2 regions of the Actibacterium sp. D185-2 genome follow, and region 1 is predicted to be linked to the other one. Evidence: riboswitches for the same ligand, from Rfam matches in the RefSeq annotation. Region 1 holds a riboswitch; the other holds the start of a gene.
The links. A riboswitch is a leader RNA that binds a small molecule or an ion and turns the genes downstream of it on or off. The one in region 1 is predicted to bind cobalamin.

Region 1 (7,147 bases):
TGAAGGCGCTAACGCTTTCAGCGGGTTCGCAGCGCCGGATTGCGATCCCTCTGTATTCATTTAGCTTTTCGAAGACGTTCCCGATCAAGTGTCGCCATTGGCAGGTGTCGCGATCAAGCCCGGCCGGGAAGCGGCGGTTGGATTCGGGCGGGATGAGCGCCTCGATCCCGGTCAGAACCTCACGGAACCAGCTGGCATCGGACGCTCGATCAGCGAGGGACTGGCCGCAGCCCCCTTCGATCAGCGCAGCCGTGCCGCGCAGGTCGTGAGCCTGTCCGGGCAGCAGGCGGAAGCCGATCATGTTTCCGAGTGCGTCGGTCAGAGCGGTGCGGATCAAGGTGCCTCCCATTTGGCAACCATGGATCACTCAACAACCGATTTGGGAAACCTCAAACGACAACAGACCCATGGCGGACTGACGAGGGCGGGGAGCTGACGTTCGCTACACCAGAAGAATGCCCAATGTTCACTCGCGCAATTGGACATACACAGGGACCGCGAAAGGCCGCGGTGCGGCAGGTCAAAGCCACCGTAACAAGTAGGTGTCCATGATCCAGCCATGCTCGGCGCGGGCGGCGGCGCGGCGCGCGACGATGATGTCGCGAATCTCGGCCAAAGGGCCGGACAGGCGGATTTCATTTTCCATTCCGGCGTAGGCCGACCACCAGATATGGAGGCCGTCGGGAGGAAGAGTCCGGAATGCGCCGCCGCTGTCCAGCATCACGACAAGGGTTTCGGCCCCTTCCGGCCAACCGCCTTCGCACAGCTTGCGGCCGGTGGTCACGGTGAAGGTCCCGCCGATGGTGTTCAGCGGGATGGCGTGGCTGGCGGTGAGGGTCTGAATCGCAGTGATACCGGGGACGACGCGGACCTCCAGCGGTATTCGGCTCTTGAGGCGCTCGGCGATCCGCAAGGTACTGTCATAAAGCGACGGATCGCCCCAGACCAGAAAGGCGGCTCTCCCGCCTTCGGGCAGCGCGGCGGTGAGTTCCTCTAGCCAGACGTCGGCGATGGTATCATGCCAGTCTTCGACCCGCCGAAGGTAATCCGGTGTCGCCGGGTCGCGTTCGGGCAAATCGAATTCGTGCAGGCCCGGCCCCGGGGCTTGCAGCACTTGTGCGCAAATCTTCCGCCGCAAACCGGCAAGGTCGTCTTTGCCCTGCCCCTTGTGCGGGATCAGGATGACATCGGCGGCATTCAGCGCCTCGATGGCCTGCAGGGTCAGGTGCTGCGGATTGCCGGCACCGATACCGACGAGGGAGAGCGTGATCATGCGGGCTCCGGCAAGGTGTGCGCCCCCGATACCGGGACCGCACACGTTGGGTTTGGACGGCTTCAGGCCGCGTTGTAGACGCGCGAGGTCAGAAGCGGCGTCTTTGACAGGCCGCGCAGGGCCTTGGCCCCGGCCAGAACGGCCAGGTCGACCAGCGGCTCGACGATCACCACCAGCATATAGGCGCCGCCGAAGGTCAGGACCGAGGTGACGTTTTCAGCCCCGAAACCCTGACCGTAAAGCGCCCAGAAGGCCACCCAGGCCACCACGCCGCCCTGATAGGCCGTTGAAAGGGCCAGCGCCTGGCCGTATTTCAGATCAACATATGCGGTGCCGGGCGCGATGATCCGTTTGGCCAATGTGCCGACCGCATACAGCGGCACCAGCAGGGTGGTCACGTTGATGAAATACTGCGGCAGATCGAACGGGGCAAAGAACACGCCCTGCGCCAGCAGGCCAAGGGCCAAGCCGATCGCGGCAGGGGCCGCGCCGAACAGCAGGAACAGGGTGGAGCCAAGGATGAGGTGCACCTCGGACACGCCCACCGGGTAATGCGGCAGAATTTCAAAGAAGGCAAAGACCAGCACGGTGCTGAGGACGCTGCGCAGGATCAGCGCGGGCACGCCCGACTGGCGAATGGTGTCGATGGACAGTTTCAGCCCATAGGCGGCCGCACCGGCGGCAGTGGCATAGCTCAGCGCCATTTTGGCGCCGACGACAAGTCCGGGTTCGATATGCATTGGTATTTCTCCCTGCCGTCTCACCCGACGGCATTGCAAAGGGGTTGGTCCGGCATGTGCCGGGTCAGGGTTTCGGGGCGCATGCCCCTGACGGCAGGTCTCCTGACTTGCGGGTCTGTGCCGTTCCGGGCCTTCCCAACCCTTGCGGGGTCAGTGGCATTGTCCGGGCAGGCTCGCCGCTTACAGTTGCGGGGGCAGTCACGGGTTTGGCGCCTGATGGCTACACCGCACCGTGTTCCCTTTTCATCCCGGGCGCTTCGCGCCTTTGGGAACCGTCCTGGAAATCTTGTCGGTTTGTCCGGTTGTGGTCAATCCTCCTCTGCCAGCGGGCCATACAAAATAAGTGCCGGGGCATTCCCGCACAGGCCGGGCAAATGCGCTGCAAGGCCCGCAACCGTGTGGCGGCTGAGGGTCTGCGCCGAGGTCGAGATACCTTCGGCCAGCAAGGCGGGGGTGTCCGGCGGCAGCCCCCCGGCGATCAGCCGCTCGGCCAGCGCGGCAAAGGTACGCCTGCCCATATAGACGGCGGTGATGGCGTTGGTATCGGTCAGGGCGGCGGTGTTGATCTCGTCCGGCAAGGCGCCGGTGACGTCATGGCCGGTGATGAACTGCAACCGCCGCGCGGTGACACGCCGGGTCAGGGGGATGGCCGCGGCAGCGGCGGCGGCACTGGCCGAGGTTACGCCGGGAATGACCTCATAGCCGATCCCCGCCGCACGCAGGGCGCAAATCTCCTCTTCCAGCCGCCCGAATATCCCCGCATCCCCCGATTTCAGCCGCACGACGCGCGTGCCGGTTGCAGCATAGTCGACCAGCAATCGGCTGACGTGATCCTGCCGCGGCGACGGGCGGCCCGCGCGTTTGCCCACGCCCACAAGGTCGGCGCCTTCGCGGGCATATTCCAGGATCGGGCCTGCCGACAGATCGTCATAAAGCACGGCATCTGCGTTTTGCAGGCGGTCGACGGCCTTGAGCGTCAGAAGCTCAGGATCGCCGGGGCCGGAAGAGACGAAGCTGACGAACCCGCTCATGTCGCCTCCGCGATCATGTGAAAGAAGGTGCCGGTGGCATGCCCCCTGCCCGAACCGGTCTCGTGCACTTCGGCACCATTGGCGTCGAACACCCGCGCCAGCGGGGCGTCGGGTTGGTCGAGGATGGTGGAATAGTGAAACTCATGCCCGCGCAACCGGGCGCCCGCGGAATGGCCGGGCAAGGGCGCACGAAGCTCGGCAAGCCGGTAGCCCAGGTGCATCTTGCGTTTCTGGTACGATGTCACCAGCCCCAGCAGCCCGGCCATTTCATGGCGCTGTCCCTCCTTGTCGATCAAACCGGCCCCCATCGCCATGTAGCCACCGCATTCACCGTGCACCGGCCGGGTTTCGGCAAAGGCACACAGACCCGCGCGGAACCTCCGGGCGGCGGCAAGGGTGCCGGCGTGCAATTCGGGATAGCCGCCGGGAAGCCAGCAGATATCGGCCTGCGGGTCCGGCGCCTGATCGGCCAAGGGCGAGAAGGGAATGACCTCGGCCCCCGCATTGCGCCAGCTGTCCAGGACATGCGGATAGACGAAGGAAAAGGCGGCGTCGCGTGCCAGCGCGATCCGCTGCCCCGGCGGGCGGATCGGCGGCGGCGTTGCAATCAGGGGTCGGGTCGACCGTGCGGCGGCGCGCAGACGCGGCAGGTCGATATGACCGGCGACAAACCGGGCGGCCTCGGACAGGATATGGTCAAGCGCGTGATGCTCCTGGGCCTGCACAAGACCAAGGTGGCGTTCGGGCATCTCGATACTGGCCCGGCGTGGCAGGGCACCAAGCACCGCGATCCCCGCGTCGCGCATCCCGGCGCGCACCAGCGCCTCGTGCCGCGGGCTGGCCACCCGGTTCAGCACCACGCCCGCCAGCGGCACATCGGCGCGCAGATCGGCAAAGCCGCGCGCCACGGCCGCCGCCGATTGCGCCTGGCCCGAAACGTCGAGCACGAGCACCACAGGCCAGCCGGTCAGCGCGGCGATATCTGCGCTGGCGCCCATGCCGCTTTCGCCCGGGCAGGCGACCCCGTCGAACAGACCCATCGAGCCCTCGGCCAGAACCAGTTCGGCGCCCTCGGCCGCCTGCAGCAGATGCGCCAGCAGCCCCTCGCCCATCGCCCAACTGTCAAGGTTGACCGAACTGCGCCCGGCGGCCGCCCGGTGAAAACCCGGGTCGATATAATCGGGGCCGCTTTTGAAAGGTTGCACCGCCACGCCCTGATCGGCAAAGGCGCGCAGCAGGCCCAGCATCAGCGTCGTCTTGCCCGTGCCTGACGCGGGGGCCGAGATCAGCAGGCCGGGGGGCAGGCTCATTCGCGGCCCTCCGGGAATCTGGGGCTGGTGCCCTGGGGGCGGAACCGGCGGTCGTAATCGCGCGCGTAAAGACAGCTTTCGCCGAACTCCCGCGGGTCCAGCGCCGGGCCGACAAGGATCAGCGCGGTGCGCCCGCGTTCGCCCCCCGTTGCCGCCGCGACGGTGGCAAGCGTGGCGCGCACGATCCGCTGGTCGGGCCAGGTGGCGCGCCAGACCACCGCCACCGGGCAGTCGCCGCCATAGGCCGGGATCAGCCGGGCCACCACATCGTCCAGCACATGCACCGACAGGTGAATGGCCAGCGTCGCGCCGGTGGCCGCGAAGTTTTCCAGCGCCTCCCCCGCAGGCATGGCGCTGGCGCGGCCCGAGGTCCGGGTCAGCACCAGCGATTGTGCCACACCCGGCAGGGTCAACTCGGCCTCCAGCGCGGCGGCGGCGGCGGCAAAAGCCGGGACGCCGGGGGTGATGTCAAAGGGGATGCCTTCGGCGCGCAACCGGCGCAGCTGTTCGCCCATGGCCGACCAGACCGACAGATCGCCCGAATGCAGCCGCGCCACATCCCGCCCGGCGGCATGTGCGGATTTGATCTCGGCGATGATCTCGTCCAGTGACAGCGGCGCGGTGTTCACGATCCGCGCGCCGGGCGGGCAATGCGCAAGCAGTGCCTCGGGCACCAGCGAACCGGCGTAGAGACAGACCGGACAGGCGGCGATCAGGTCGCGCCCGCGCAGGGTGATCAGGTCTGCGGCACCGGGGCCGGCGCCAATGAAATGCACGGTCATCTGTCTGTTCCTTCTGCGATTGCGGCGGTGGCCATGCCATCTGCGGATTGCACACGCGGCCCGATCAGGCGCGCCCCCGGTCCGGCGGCCGCCAGCGCGGCGGCCTCGGCCAGGCTGCCGGTGCCCCAAAGGGCCTTGACGCGCGGCGATTGGCTGAGCGTTGTCTGGCGGGCGAGTTGAGCGGGGAGTACCGACAGAACGGGCAGGCAAAGAGCCTCGGCCAACGCCACCAGGGCCGGTGCAGTTGCCTTGTCGGCGGCGGTGGCCAGCGCATCGGCCCGCCCGCCCGCGCGGTCCACGGCCTCGCGCAACGCAGCCACCGGGGCACCTGCCCGAAATCCGATACCGGCCACTCTCATCTGACCACGCTCCACTGAACGATCGGGCGCGCGCGGTCCCAGCCGCGCATGCGGCCCAGCGGCGCCGCCTCGGCCAGCTCAAAGCGCAGCAACTGGCCGCCCTTGTCCGCGTGCAACTCCGCCAGAAGGGCCTCGGTTTCCAGTGTCACGGAATTGGCGACGATCCGGGTTCCGGCGCGGAGATCGGCCCAAAGCCTGTCGAAAAGGGCGCCATCAGCGCCGCCGCCGATGAACACCGCATCGGGCGCGGGCAGTTCGGCCAGCGCATCGGGCGCGCGGCCTTCCACCACCTCGATCCGATGCGCCACCCCAAAACACTCGGCATTGGCGCGGATGTTGGCGCATCGCCCGGCGCGCGGCTCAAGCGCGATGGCGCGCGCACGCGGCGCGGCCAGCGCCCATTCCACAGCGACCGATCCCGAGCCGCTGCCCATATCCCACAGCAGCTCGCCGGGGCGCGGTGCCAGGGCCGACAGGGTCAGCGCGCGCACCGGGCGTTTGGTGATCTGCCCGTCCGAGGCGAACAGCGCATCCGGCAATCCGCTGGCCCGGGACAGGCCGGACCCGCCGGCACAAGAGATGGCGACCGCCACCGGGGCCACGACCCCGACCAGATCGAAGCCATCCGCCTGCCCCTTGCGGACCCGTTCGCGAACCCCGCCGAGGGCCTCCAGGACATGCAATTCCGAGGCGCCAAAGCCTTTGTCCGTCAACCATGCTGCCAGCGCCCCCGCCGCCGCCCCGTCGCGCAGCAGGCAGATCGCCTGCACGCCGGGGGTCAGCACCGGCACCAGCCGTTCGAACGGCGCGGCATGCAGGCCGAGGCAGACGACCTCTTCCAGCCGCCAGCCCAACCGGGCAGCGGCCAGCGAGAAGGCCGAAGGCGCAGCAAAGCACTGCCATTCCCCGGGCGCCAGATGCGCCGCCAATGATCCGCCCGCGCCGTGCCAGAACGGATCGCCCGAAGCCAGCACCGCCACCTTCCGCCCGCGACACGCCAGCACCGGCGCAACCGAAAAGGGCATCGGCCAGGGCCGCCCGCGTGGCCCTGCCCCGGCCAGTTCCAGATGCCGCGGCCCGCCGAACACGATTTCTGCCCCATCCAGCGCGGCGCGGCTTGCAGGGGATAGCCCGTTCAGGCCATCTTCGCCGATACCGATGATGCTGAGCCAAAGGTCAGACATGCCGCGCATCCTTGTTCTTGGGGGCACAACCGAGGCCAGCGCGCTGGCCCGCGCCCTGGCCAAAGCCGGTGCCGATGCGGTGTTTTCCTATGCCGGGCGCACCCATGCCCCGATGCCCCAGCCGCTGCCCACGCGGGTGGGTGGATTTGGCGGGGTTGCGGGGCTGGTGCGGTTTTTGCGGGAAAATGCGATCACCCATGTCGTTGATGCCACCCACCCGTTTGCCGCGCAGATGAGCACCCATGCGGTGGTGGCCTGCGCCCAAACCGGCGTGGCCCTTTGTGCCCTGGAGCGGGCGCCATGGCAGGCGGGGTCTGGCGACCGCTGGACAAGCGTGCCCGATATCCCCGCCGCCGCGCGGGCCTTGCCCCGCCACCCCGCGCGCGTCTTTCTTTCCATCGGGCGGCAGCATCTGGCGGCCTTCTCTGAACGCCCCGAGCATTTCTATCTGTTGCGGCTGGTCGATCC
Region 2 (7,147 bases), 140 kb from region 1:
GGTGATGATCAGGCTGCGATAGCTCATCATGGCGCATCCTCCAGCCTGTGGCGCAGTTCCACCAGCCCCGCGATCGCCGTCAGCACATGCGGCGTGCCGCAGACCCAGTTGGCATCGGTAGCGGGCACCGGCGGCATATCCCGCAACAGCGCCGCCAGCGCCGGGTGATCCAGCAACGCCTCGGCGCGCGAGGCACCGGGATAGCGGGTGCCGGTGACGATCAGGTCGGGCCGCAGCATCACCAGCCGCTCCAGCGCCAGCGTGCCGCCCGCGCCCAGCCCGGCCTCGGTCGCGATATTGGCGAAACCGGCGGCCTGCAAAATCTCGCCCGCCAGGGTCTGCGCCCCGGTGGTATAGCCGTTGGGGCCGTAAAGCGCCGCGCGGGGGCGATGGGCCACCTCTTCGTGCAATGCCGCCAGCCCGGCATCGAACCGCGCGACCAGCGCGCGGGCCTGCGCCTGCCGGTCCAGCAGATCGCCCATCGCCAGCAGGTGATCGCGCACATCCTGCAAGCTGCGCTCGGGCGGGAATTCCACCACCTCGACCCCCAGCCGGCGCAGCATCCGCACCGCCGGGCGCGCGGTATAGCTGCCCGCCAGCACCAGATCGGGGCGCAGCAGAAACACCTCTTCGGCACGACCGTGGTTGACGGGATAGGCACGCGCCTGCGCGGCCATGGCCGAGCTATGCGGATCCTGCCCCAGAAACGACACCGACACCAGTTGCCCCGGCGCGGCCAGCAGCATCGCCAGTTGGTCGGTGCAGACATTCAGGGACACCACGCGCTCGGGCGGGGCGGCGGACGCCGAAAGGGCCGCGCCAAGCCAAAGGCCCAGCGCGGCGGTCAGCGCGATTATGCGCTCAGAAGCTTTTGCGCAGCCCGACATAGAACGCCCGATCCGTGGTGCCATAACCGGGCACCACCTGATATTCCTCGTCAAACAGGTTCTCGACCCGCAGATAGGCCGCGGTGCTGTCGTCGAACGCATAGGTGAAGGCCGCGTCGAACACCGTCATGTCCGGCAGCGCCGCCCGGTCGGCGCCGTGCAGCGCGGTCAGCGTCGCGTTCAGCACCGGGGTCACATCATAGGACGCGGCCAGCGACAGCAGATGGCGCGGGGTCGAGGTCAGCCAGGACGAGCTGTCCAGCACCGCCGACCCCGAACTGTCGGTATAGGTATAGGCGCCCGCCAGCTCGACCTCTTCGGTCACGCTCCACGCCCCCGACAGTTCCAGCCCCGAGCGGCGGGTTTTGCCATCGGCCTGGACATAGGTGTAGGTGGTATAGCTGTAGTCGATCAGATCCTCGGCCTCGATATAAAAGGCCGTCGCCTTGACCACACCCCGATCGCCATAGCGTTTCTCGACACCGATCTCGGCGCTGACGCTGGTTTCGGGATCCAGATCGGGGTTGCCGGAATAGACATCGTACAATTCGTAATTCGACGGCGCGCGAAAGCCGTTGGCCAGGCTGGCGCGGAACAGCAGATCCTCGCGCGCGCGGTACACGCCGGCCAGCCGCCCGGTGACGTAATCGCCGAATTCCGAATGGTCGTCATAGCGCAGGGTGGCGGTCACATCGGCCCGCTCCGACGGGGCGAAACTGACTTCGCCGAAGGCGCTGTTGACCGTGCTGTCATAGCCCGAGCTGCCAAAGCCGAAATCGTTTTCATAGGTTTCCTCGACGCTTTGCGCGCCAAAGACCAGCCGCGCCGCCGCGCCCAGATCGGTAGCACCGCGATAGCCGATGGTGCGGCGTTCGCCGACATAGTCGTATTCGAACGGGCCAAACATGTTGGTGCCGGTCAGCTCGCGGTCGATGTCGAACCAGGCCAGTTCCACCTCGTGATCGACCGCGCCGGTGGCGAATTGCACCGCGCCGCGCAGGCCCTTGCTCAGGTTGGCGGTCACCTCGTCGGGGGTGCCGTCGACCGGGCCGCTTTCGTCATAGTCGTATTCGGCATCCTCATAAAAACCCGAGGCGATGAATTTCACCCCGTTATCCAGCACGTATTCGCCGTAAAAGCTGAACCGGTCGGCGCTGAACCCGTCTTCCTCGGTGTTGCCGTCGTTTTCATCGGCGGCCGAATAGCCATCGGTTTCGATATGCGACAGGGTGAAGGCCAGTTCGTGATCCGCACCACGGGCGGCGAAGCTGTAGCTGCCCTTCACGGTGTCATAGCTGCCATATTCCAGCCCCACCGATTGTTCGACCCCGTCGCGGGTGGCGCGTTTGGTGGTGATGTCGATCACACCGCCGATCGCCTCGGACCCGTAAAGCGCCGATTGCGACCCCTTCAGCACCTCGATCCGGCTGATATCCATCGTGGTCAGGCTGCCGAAATCGAAAGCCACCTGCGGGCCCGAGGGATCGGACACGTCGATGCCGTCGACCCGCACCGCGATATTGGTCTGGCTGACGCCGCGGATGGTCAGGCCGGTCTGGCCGCCCAGCGGGCCGCGGCTGCGCACACTGATGCCGGGCAGACGCGCCAGATAATCCACCACGCGGGTCTCGGCGGTCTGGTCCAGCTCTTCTTCGGTGACAATCACCACCGACGGGCCGCTGCGGTCGGCGTCGGTGTCTTCCAGATTGGCCGATGCGGTGATCTTGTCCAGCAGGATCACTTCCTGCGCATGGGTGGCCGGGGCCGCCAGTGCGGTCAGCAGGGCGCCGGTGGCAGTGGTGGCAAGCAGTTTGACGGTCATATCCTAGCCCTCGTCCGGGACGGGTCTGTGCCCGTCCGTCTTTGTCGATATGTCTTCGGGAAAGGGCATGGCCCCGCCGCAGACGGTGAAACGTCACCACTGCGGTCTGGCCGCCTCCGCTGCGCGCCCCGCGCCCCGGAAAGGGTGATCACCTCGGCAGGTCTCCTGGCTAGCGGGTCACAGCTTGGCTGGCCTTCCCGGGGGTCCTATGGCCCCAGTGGCATTGTCAGCCTTGCTCTCCGCCTACAGTTGCGGGGGCAGCCGCGGAATGGCCCGAATGGGCGTCACCGCGTTCCCTTTTCATCCACCCCGAAGGGGGGAACCGAAGTGAGACGGTCCTTAGCGCATCGCGGCCCCGAGTCAAAGGCCAAATCCGGGCCGGGCCGCACGACGGGGCGCAAAGCCCGCCATGCCACATCTGAAATTGCGCCGGGTCGCGTACCGTGCCAAAGCTGACCCATGCAACCTGATCCGCCGCGCCCCGGCGCCAGCACCCCGCACAAGATGATCGACGGCAGCCTGCTGTTCATCATCGCCATCGCCGTCCTGTCCGGCGCCGCCGTCTGGTGGCAAAAGGGCAGCGCGGTGTTCTGGCATATCTTTCTGACCGAAACCGGGTTCACTCTGGCGCTTTTGCCCAAGATTCTGGCCGGGGTCCTGCTGGCCTCGATCCTGCCCATGCTGATCTCGCGCGAGCGGATACAGGCGCTGATCGGCCCCGACAGCGGGCTGCGCGGGCTGATCATCGCCACGGTGGCGGGCGCGGTGATTCCCGGCGGACCCAGCGTGACCTATCCGCTGACCATCGGGCTGATGGCGGCGGGGGCCGATCTGGGCGCGGGCGTGGCGCTGGTGTCGGGCTGGGTGCTGCTGGGGCTGAACCGCACCCTGATCTGGGAGCTGTCCTTTCTGCCCGCCGATTTCGTCGCCCTGCGCATGGCGCTGTCGCTGCCCGGCCCGGTGCTGCTGGGGCTGGCGGTGCGGTATTTCTGGGCGGCGGGGCGGCGCGCATGAATATCCTGATCGGCACCGTTCTGCTGTGGGCGCTGGCGCTGGTGCTGCTGCGCCGCCTGCGCGCGACCCATCCCGACATGATGCCCGCAGTGATCGCCCGCACCCGCGCCACCACCCTGTTCATGGTGCCGCGCATCTTTGTCGGGCTGGTCGGCGCGGGCTTTCTGGCCGAGCTGCTGCCGGTCGACCATATCGAGCGATTGTTCGGCGCCAGTTCGGGCCTGACCGGGGTCGCGCTGGCCACGCTGTTTGGCGCGGCCACGCCGGGCGGGCCGTTCGTGGCCTTCGCGATCGGTGCCTCGGCGCTGAAGGCCGGGGCCGGCTGGGCGCCGCTGATGGCCTATGTCACCGCCTGGTCGGTGATGAACCTGAACCGCGCCATCGCCTATGAGCTGCCGCTGATGGGGCGGCGGTTCATGCTGATCCGCTCGGCCCTGTCGCTGCCGCTGCCACTGATCCTGGGCGTGGTGATGCTGCTGCTCTGACGCCGGTCACACCGGCAGGAACGCGCCGTTCTGATCGGCGATGAACCGTTCGACCCGCTGCCCGGCGGCGCTGAGCGCCACCTCGGCCGGATGCAGCAGGAACCATTGCCGCAACAGCGGCAGCCCCTCGGCCCGAAGCTCGACCAGACGGCCCGAATGCAATTCCTCGGTCACCGTATGGCGCGAAATCAGCGCCAGCCCCAGCCCCGCGATCACCGCCTGCTTGATCGTCTCGTTGGTGCCCATCTCGACCATCTTGTAGGTGCGCCCCTGCCCCAGCCGGTCCAGCAGGCGGCTCATCAGGATACGTGTGCCCGACCCTTCCTCGCGCGCCAGAAAGGTTTCCTCGATCAGCGCGTCGGACGGCACCCGTTCCAGCCCCGCCAGCGGATGGCCGGGCGGCGCGATCATCACATGCGGGTGCGGCCCCAGCGGGATGGCGTTCACCACAGGCGTGCGCGGCGGGCGGCCCATGATCGCCATGTCGATCGCCCCGGTCTGAAGTGCGGCCACAATCATGTCGCGGTTGCCGATTTTCATCAGAACCTCGATCTTCGGATAGGCCTTTTGCAACTGCGCCACCAACCCCGGCGCGAAATACTTGCCGGTGGACACCACCCCCAGCACCACCAGCCCCTCCATCCCGTTGTTAATCGCGCGGACATGGGCGGTGCAGGCGCTCAGCGTGGCCTCGATCGTCCGGGTCGCGGCCAGCACGACCTGCCCCTGACGGGTCAGCGTCGCCCCCCCACTGGCGCCGCGATGCAGCAATTTACAGTTGAAACTCTCCTCCAGCAGCCGCAGCTGGGTGTGCACCGCCGGCGGGGTCAGACCGATCTGCGCCGCCGCCTGCGTTATCGAGCCGCAGGTCGCCACCGCCCCCAACGCGCGCAACTGCTTGAAACTAACCGCATCGGCCCTTGGCATTAAATTTTCCCTAATCCGAATTACCATTTATTAAATTCTATAACATTCCCCAGTCTGGAATAGCAAGCCATGCGCATTTCGGTGCCAGATTCGGGAGGAGACCATGCAGACATTCGATCCGATCGCGGAATCGGGGCACGTCCCTGATGCCCTGCGGCCGCTGATCCTGGCCCTGTGCGATGTCGGGGCAGAACTCTCGCATCTCATCCAGCGCGGCCCGCTGGGCGGCAAGCTGGGGGCAGAGGTCGGCACCAATACCGGCGGGGACGGGCAGAAGGCGCTGGATATCCTGGCCGACGCGGCTTTTGCCGAGCGACTGAAAACCGCGGGCGTGCGCTGGTACGCCTCCGAAGAACAGGACGAGGTCGTCGCGCTGGACCCGGCGGGCGCCTATGCGCTGGCGATCGATCCGCTGGACGGCTCGTCGAATATCGATGTGAACGTGTCGATCGGAACGATCTTTTCGATCTTCGAGGCCCGCGCGGACGCCAATGACAGCGTACTGCGCCCGGCCACCGAGCAACTGGCCGGCGGTTATATCATCTATGGCCCGCAAACCATGCTGGTGGTGACCTTCGGCAATGGCACACAGGAATATCTGCTGGATCCCGACAGCCGCGACTGGCTGCTGATCAACCCGGCGGTGCGCGTGCCCGAAACCTCGCGCGAGTTTGCGATCAACGCCTCGAACTATCGCCACTGGCCACAGCCGGTACGCGCCTATATCGACGATTGCATCGCCGGCGAGGAAGGCCCGCGCGCACAGAATTTCAACATGCGCTGGGTGGCGTCGCTGGTCGCCGAAACCCACCGCATCCTGACCCGCGGTGGCGTGTTCCTGTACCCCGGCGATCAACGCGAAGGCTATGAGATGGGCCGCCTGCGCATGGTTTATGAATGCGCCCCGATCGCCTTTGTGATGGAGCAGGCCGGCGGTGGCGCCACCGACGGGCACGACCGGATCATGGCCAAGACCGCGCCCGGCCTGCACGCCCGCACCCCCTTCGTTTTCGGTTCGCCTGAAAAGGTCAGCCGCGTCGCCGCCTATTTCGATCTGCCCGAGCAGGAGGTTTCGGCCCTGTTCGGCAATCGCGGCCTGTTCCGCGTCTAAGGAAAGCCCAGTCATGAGCAAGAAACATCCGATCATTTCCGTCACCGGGTCGTCCGGCGCGGGCACCTCGACCGTCAAGCACACGTTCGATCAGATCTTCCGCCGCGAGGGCATCAAGGCGGTGTCGATCGAGGGCGACGCCTTTCACCGCTACAACCGCGCCGAGATGAAGGCCGAGCTGGACCGCCGTTATGCCGAGGGCAACCCGACCTTCAGCCATTTTTCCTATGAGGCCAACGCCCTGGCCGAGTTGGAGCGCGTCTTTCGCGACTATGGCAAGACCGGCACCGGCAAGACCCGCCACTATGTGCACGACGATGACGAATCCGCGCGCTATGGCGTGCCGCCGGGTGAATTCACCGGCTGGGCCGATTTCGAGGCCGACAGCGATCTGCTGTTCTATGAAGGGCTGCACGGATCGGTGGTGAACGAAGAGGTCAACCTGGCCAAACACGCCGATCTGAAGGTCGGTGTGGTGCCGGTGGTCAATCTGGAATGGATCCAGAAGATCCACCGCGACAAGGAAAAGCGCGGCTATACGACCGAGGCGGTGACCGATGTGATCCTGCGCCGGATGCACGCTTATGTGCATTGCATCACGCCCCAGTTCACCCAAACGGATGTGAATTTCCAGCGCGTGCCGGTGGTCGATACCTCGAACCCGTTCATCGCCCGCTGGATCCCCACCCCGGACGAAAGCCTGGTGGTGATCCGCTTCGCCAATCCGCGCGGCATCGATTTCGCCTACCTGACCTCGATGATCCACGACAGCTGGATGAGCCGGGCCAATTCCATCGTCATTCCGGGCGGCAAGATGGATCTGGCGATGCAGCTGATTTTCACCCCGATGATCGAGCGCCTGGTCAACGACTCCAGACGCGCCTGAGGAGGACCCGAGATG

Region 2: linked by a shared signal. The riboswitch ahead of ACSR1C_RS03950 (TonB-dependent receptor plug domain-containing protein) and the one ahead of ACSR1C_RS04655 (energy-coupling factor ABC transporter permease) in region 1 are both predicted to bind cobalamin.

Annotation. Positions count from the first base shown of each region.
Region 1 is NZ_JBPWNX010000002.1:223,878-231,024, reverse strand. It holds gene ACSR1C_RS04665 (hypothetical protein) at 1-337, opposite strand, end outside; gene cobF (precorrin-6A synthase (deacetylating)) at 521-1,273, opposite strand; gene ACSR1C_RS04655 (energy-coupling factor ABC transporter permease) at 1,336-2,013, opposite strand; cobalamin riboswitch at 2,089-2,305, opposite strand; gene cobA (uroporphyrinogen-III C-methyltransferase) at 2,322-3,044, opposite strand; gene ACSR1C_RS04645 (cobyrinate a,c-diamide synthase) at 3,041-4,354, opposite strand; gene cobM (precorrin-4 C(11)-methyltransferase) at 4,351-5,136, opposite strand; gene ACSR1C_RS04635 (cobalamin biosynthesis protein) at 5,133-5,495, opposite strand; gene cbiE (precorrin-6y C5,15-methyltransferase (decarboxylating) subunit CbiE) at 5,492-6,679, opposite strand; gene ACSR1C_RS04625 (cobalt-precorrin-6A reductase) at 6,678-7,147, shown strand, end outside.
Region 2 is NZ_JBPWNX010000002.1:87,834-94,980, reverse strand. It holds gene ACSR1C_RS03960 (FecCD family ABC transporter permease) at 1-27, opposite strand, end outside; gene ACSR1C_RS03955 (ABC transporter substrate-binding protein) at 27-887, opposite strand; gene ACSR1C_RS03950 (TonB-dependent receptor plug domain-containing protein) at 862-2,709, opposite strand; cobalamin riboswitch at 2,848-3,051, opposite strand; gene ACSR1C_RS03945 (permease) at 3,169-3,723, shown strand; gene ACSR1C_RS03940 (hypothetical protein) at 3,720-4,208, shown strand; gene cbbR (LysR family regulator CbbR) at 4,215-5,135, opposite strand; gene ACSR1C_RS03930 (class 1 fructose-bisphosphatase) at 5,239-6,246, shown strand; gene ACSR1C_RS03925 (phosphoribulokinase) at 6,260-7,132, shown strand; gene tkt (transketolase) at 7,145-7,147, shown strand, end outside.